Regions from separate parts of the Bacillus cereus group sp. RP43 genome, predicted to be linked through region 2. Evidence: riboswitches for the same ligand, from Rfam matches in the RefSeq annotation. Region 2 holds a riboswitch; the other holds the start of a gene.

Region 1 (3,216 bases), 480 kb from region 2:
TCCAGGATAATAGACATTTTGGACTTTAGAGTGCTCTTGTAAATAATGTGCAATTTTATTGGCACCTGCAGCTGAATGTTCGAGACGTACATGCAATGTTTTAATACCGCGAAGCACGAGAGAACAGTCTTGAGGTCCTAAAATAGCGCCAAATGCATTTTGTAAAAATCCAAGTTTTTGAGCGAGTTCGGCATCTTTTACGACCGCTAATCCGGCAGTAACATCACTATGGCCAGCAATAAATTTTGTGGCACTATGAAGAACGACATCGGCGCCAAGATCAAGCGGCTTCTGGAATAATGGGGTCAAAAATGTATTATCAACAAATGTAAGAGCACCAATAGATTTTGCGAGTTTAGAAACCTCGCGAATATCTGTTACTTTTAAAAGTGGGTTAGATGGTGTTTCTACATAAAAGAGCTTCGTATTCGGTTTGATATTTTGTTTTATTGCTTCTAAATTGGTCATATCAACAAATGTATGTGAAACACCGTAACGAGAGAGAACTTCAGTTATAATCCGGTAAGTGCCTCCGTATACGTCTTCTGAAATGAGTACGTGATCGCCTTGTGAAAGAAGGAGAAAAGCAGTAGAAATCGCTGCAATGCCTGATGCAAAGGCGAACCCTTTTGTTCCGCCTTCTAATAAAGCAATGATATCTTCCAGAGCTTCACGAGTTGGATTTCCAGATCGGCTATAGTCGTATTTGCCAAAAGTATCTACATCAAACTGGTGAAATGTTGATGTGTTATAAATGGGAACGTTAACAGCTCCTGTTTGTGCATCGTGTTTATATTGGTTGTGTAGTAAGAGTGTATCTATAGAATAACTCATATTCTCACACCTTCTTTTACAAGTTTAATGGCTTGATTTAAGTCTTGAATTAAATCATTACTGTTTTCAATGCCGACGGAGAATCGAAGAAGACGATTACATACACCGTTTGCCGTTCTGATTTCTTCTGGAATATCAGCATGCGTTTGCGTTGCTGGATAAGTCATTAAACTCTCTACACCACCAAGACTTTCAGCAAATGTGATTAAGGATAAAGATTGTAAGAATGGATTAATCCATGTTTCATCTTGAAGACGAAACGAAATCATACCGCCTCTTCCTGGATAAAATACATCTGTCACACCGTCTTCATCATTTAAATAAGCAACAATTGCTTTCGCATTTTCTTCATGTTGTCTCATGCGAAGCGCTAAAGTTTTCATACCACGAATTAATAGCCATGAATCAAATGGGCTTAAGACAGCACCGGAGGCATTATGATAATGAGCGATTTCTTCACAAAGTTCCTTTCCTTTTGCAACGACAAGTCCGCTTAGTACATCGTTATGCCCACCTAAATATTTCGTTGCACTATGAAGTACGATGTCGGCACCTTCTGTTAATGGTTGCTGTATATAAGGAGTGTAGAATGTGTTATCTACAATAAGAAGTAGTCCGTGTCTTTTCGCTACACTTGTGACAGTGGCAATATCAGTAACTTGCATTAATGGATTAGTCGGAGTTTCTATGAAAATAGCCTTCGTTTCAGTTGTGATAGCTTGCTCAATTTGTTTAATAGATTGTGTATTTACGTATCTACATCGAACATTCCACTTTTTTTCATGTTCAGAAAATAATCGATACGTTCCTCCATATAAATCTTCAGATACAATAAGTTCATCCCCAGAACGGAATAACGAAAGGACAAGGAGAACAGCTGCCATTCCTGAACTGCAGGCATAACCTTGTTCGCCATATTCTAAGTCTGCGATTGCCTGTTCTAAAAGACCACGAGTTGGATTTCCAGTTCGTGAATAGTCAAAGCCGGTAGATTTACCAAGTCCTTCGTGACGATAAGCGGTTGAGAAATAAACGGGTGGATTAACAGTTCCTGTTGTAGTTTCGCTACGATTTCCGATTTGTGCTAGTTTTGTTTCGATAGTTGACATGTAAAAATTCCTCCTTTTTAAATTGAACGAGTAGTTGAATATAAAATAAAAAAAGCCTTCTAAGAAGAAGGCTTTCGGATTGAATAGAGTCTTCTTCTCATCTGTCAAATCTTTGACAATTTGCTGGAATTAGCACCTTATTAACAAATTGTTAATGGTTGCTGAGGCGTCATAGGGCCAGTCCCTCTACCTCTCTAGATAAGAATGTTCGTATGAAATTTTTATTATGTTTTTAACTTTACAACAAAAGTTAACTGAATTGCAACTTTATTTTAAATAATTTTTATTTTTCCGCAAGTGTCATTGACTTTTATTTTAGTGCGTGCTAAATTTATAAAAAATTAACAAACATTGTTAAAAGGGGAACGTATTTCCTTTTAGCTACATAAATAAAATAATAAAGACAAACTCTTATTGAGAGCGGTGGAGGGAAAGGCCCTGTGAAACCCGGCAACCTTCAAACTAAATGTTTGAAACGGTGCTAAAACCTGCAAAACGTGTGTTTTGCATAATAAGAGGAGGAACAATTATGTCCCCCTCTTCAAAGCGAAGAGGGGGTTTTTATATTGATAGAAATGAGGGAGATTCGTGAAATTACTAGATTTATTATCAAAAGGAATTGTAATAGGTGATGGTGCGGTTGGAACGTTATTACATTCGCATGGTTTACAAAGTAGTTTTGAAGAATTGAATTTGTCTGATCCAGACTTAATTATATCGATTCATAAACAATATGTAGCTGCTGGAGCGGATGTTATTCAAACGAATACGTATGGGGCAAATGAAGCGAAATTACGTATGTATGGATTAGAAAATCAAGTTGTCCAAATTAATAGAGCGGCAGTGAATATTGCGAAAGCATCAGTAACAGAGCGGAATGCAATTTTAGGGACAATTGGAGGTATGAAACATATTGGTGCTGTTACAACGACTGATATAGAGCGAGAATTTATGTTACTTGAGCAGGCAGGTGCTCTACTAGAAGAACAGGTTGATGGATTATTATTAGAAACTTTTTATGATGAATTTGAATTATTACATGCCGTTAAAGTATTGCGTAAACAAACGAATATTCCGATTGTTGCTCAGTTAGCGTTGCATGAGGCAGGTACGACTCAAAATGGGAATGATGTCAATGAAATATTAAAACAGCTTTTAGATTACGGTGCAAATGTTGTTGGATTGAACTGTCAACTAGGACCACTTCATATGACGGAAGCTTTTAAAATGATATCGATTCCTCAAGATGGCTACTTGTCAGCATATCCAAATG
Region 2 (3,216 bases):
TTGCTGAATACTTTCTTTATCATCTTTTACAATTTCATAAGAGGTCACTGTATGACCTGCTTCTTTTAACAATTCATGTAATAGCTGTCCGCTCTTATCCGTCTCTTCCGTACGTGTATCGGAAATCGTAACAATTTTACAGCGTACTTCTTTTGGTGCTTGTTTTTTATGTTCAGTTACACTCATTTTTCATCTTTCCTTTCTTGAAGACTTTTCTCCATTTTATCATACATATCTTTACACGATTATGTATGAAGCCAACGATGAAGCATGATACAATATAAGTATGTAAACCCACAAAAAGGAAAATAAAAGAGTGTACTTTTTATATTTTTTCTTAGGTTCCACATCATTAGCTACTCTTTAACTCACCTTATATTTTCTACATAATAGATTTAATTTTTAAATTTACACTACAAAATAAATCGGAGGTCTACATATTATGGAACTTTATAAAAAATTAACAACAACATTCATCCTCTTATTTATAGCTTCAATCACCGTGGGGTTTTCTCTAAAAGGAGCAATTCCATATGCTACATTAGTAAGTATTATATTCGCAACGCTATTTTTACTGAGCAGTGCATTTTGCGCGGGTAAAGCACGTCAAATGAAAGGGTAATTACATATGTTCAAGAAGAAACCGATAGTTTGTAAATCATGCAAAAAAGAAATACAAACGTATGAAAAAGCATGGATTCATATGCCCTTTCCGGCAAGCGGCATGACTAATATGAAAAGTATATTGAGCTAGACGGAGAAGTGTATTGTAATTCATGTATTCAAATCATAAGTAAAACAAAATAAAAAAAGCTTTGCGCTCACCGCGCAAAGCTTTTTTTCATATATTATAGACCAGCTTGCTCTTTTAAAGCTACAGCTTTGTCTGTACGTTCCCATGAAAGATCTACATCAGTACGTCCGAAGTGGCCGTAAGCTGCTGTTTGTTTGTAAATTGGGCGACGTAAGTCTAGCATTTTAATAATACCAGCTGGGCGAAGATCGAAGTTGTTACGAACTAGTTCTACTAGTACGTCTTCAGATACTTTACCAGTGCCAAATGTATCAACTGAAATTGATACTGGTTGTGCTACGCCGATTGCGTATGCAAGTTGTACTTCTGCTTTGTCAGCAAGACCAGCTGCTACGATGTTTTTCGCAACATAACGAGCTGCATATGCTGCAGAACGGTCAACTTTCGTTGCATCTTTACCAGAGAATGCACCGCCACCGTGGCGAGCGTATCCACCGTAAGTATCAACGATGATTTTACGTCCTGTTAAACCAGCATCACCTTGTGGTCCACCAATTACGAAGCGACCAGTTGGGTTAATGAAGAATTTCGTTTCTCCATCCATTAATTCAGCTGGAACTACAGCTTTAATTACATGCTCTTTTAAATCGCGATCGATTTCTTCCCATGTAACATCTGGATGATGTTGTGTAGAAATTACAATTGTATCCACACGTACAGGTTTACCACTTTCATCATACTCAACTGTAACTTGCGTTTTTCCATCCGGACGTAAGTATGATAATGTGTCATCTTTACGTACTTCAGTTAAACGGCGAGCTAATTTGTGAGCAAGCGAGATTGGAAGTGGCATTAATTCTTGTGTTTCATTACATGCGAAACCAAACATTAAACCTTGGTCTCCCGCACCAATTGCCTCAATCTCAGCGTCAGTCATTAGACCTTCGCGTGCTTCTAGCGCTTGGTCAACACCCATAGCGATGTCAGCAGATTGCTCATCGATAGATGTTAAAACTGCACAAGTTTCTGCATCGAATCCATATTTTGCGCGTGTGTAACCAATGCCTTGAATTGTTTCACGAACGATTTTCGGAATATCTACATAAGTAGAAGTCGTAATTTCCCCCGCTACCAATACTAAACCAGTTGTTACAGTTGTTTCACAAGCTACACGTGCATTTGCGTCCTTTGATAAGATCGCATCTAAAATTGAATCAGAAATTTGGTCACAAATTTTATCTGGATGTCCTTCAGTTACAGACTCAGATGTGAACAGATGACGTTTTTTTGTCATGTGGTAAACCTCCCTACAGTAATTGTATATATTGTACGGAACTCATCCTTAATTTGCCACAAACTGCGACATACATTTATTCTCCCACACAAGCATACAGAAAAACCTTTCCCACTTAACATAGAGGAAAGGTTTAATTTGCTACTTGCATACTGCTTTTTGCCCTTTGCTCTTATCGTTCGAGACCGTTAGCCTCGCACAGGTTTTAGCACCTATTCACCTGTATTTACCACTACAAGTGAGGTTGCTGGGCTTCATCGGGCCTGTCCCTCCGCCAGCTCGGGATAAGAGAGTATCCGTCCCAACCTATACTAAAGAAATGATATTCATTTGTCAATTAATATTCACATTTTCCTGAAAGTTTTTCTCAATACGCATAGAATGAAATATTAATAAGGAAATGATACATTCACACAAACAAAAATAAATAAATAGTATACATTATTTATATAATTGTGTTATACTCTTGATGGGGATTACGAGGAATATTTCATTAAATGAAAAGGATGGTATATAAATATGAGTACTGTGAATGTCCAAATTGGTTTACATGAATTATTGAACGGAAGCAATGCACAGATTCAATTAAGTGTTCCGCAATTAGTGGAAAAAGTATTAATGCGAAACGAAGGGAAATTAACTTCTACTGGTGCCGTTTCTGCTTCAACAGGAAAATACACAGGACGTTCTCCTAAAGATAAATTTATTGTGAAGGAAGCATCGGTTGCTGACAAAATTGCTTGGGGAGCCGTGAACCAACCGATCTCTGAAGAACATTTTAATAAATTATATACAAAAGTTTTAGAATACTTAAAAGAAAAAGAAGAGTTATTCGTCTTCAAAGGATTTGCTGGCGCTGATCGCAACTATCGCCTACCAATTCAAGTTGTTAACGAATATGCATGGCATAATTTGTTCGTACATCAATTATTTATTCGTCCAAATGAAGAAGAATTAACAACTCACGAATCAGAGTTCACAATTGTTTCTGCACCAAACTTCAAAGCAGATCCAGCAATTGACGGTACAAATTCTGAAGCATTCATTATGGTTTCATTCGAAAAACGTATCGTACTAATCGGTGGTACAGAATACGCTGGAGAAATGAAAAAATCAATCTTCTCTATTATGAACTTCTTACTACCTGAACAAGACATTCTTTCTATGC

The links. Region 2 has a riboswitch for S-adenosylmethionine ahead of metK (methionine adenosyltransferase). Riboswitches for the same ligand answer to the same signal wherever they lie in the genome.
Positions count from the first base shown of each region.
Region 1: linked by a shared signal. The riboswitch ahead of metI (cystathionine gamma-synthase/O-acetylhomoserine thiolyase) and the one ahead of metK (methionine adenosyltransferase) in region 2 are both predicted to bind S-adenosylmethionine.

Region 1 is NZ_JARVHQ010000001.1:1,145,248-1,148,463, forward strand. It holds gene metC (cystathionine beta-lyase) at 1-834, opposite strand, end outside; gene metI (cystathionine gamma-synthase/O-acetylhomoserine thiolyase) at 831-1,943, opposite strand; SAM riboswitch class I at 2,038-2,148, opposite strand; SAM riboswitch class I at 2,352-2,461, shown strand; gene QCI75_RS05965 (bifunctional homocysteine S-methyltransferase/methylenetetrahydrofolate reductase) at 2,532-3,216, shown strand, end outside.
Region 2 is NZ_JARVHQ010000001.1:664,182-667,397, reverse strand. It holds gene QCI75_RS03465 (MogA/MoaB family molybdenum cofactor biosynthesis protein) at 1-186, opposite strand, end outside; gene QCI75_RS03460 (hypothetical protein) at 443-622, shown strand; gene metK (methionine adenosyltransferase) at 849-2,048, opposite strand; SAM riboswitch class I at 2,218-2,339, opposite strand; gene pckA (phosphoenolpyruvate carboxykinase (ATP)) at 2,568-3,216, shown strand, end outside.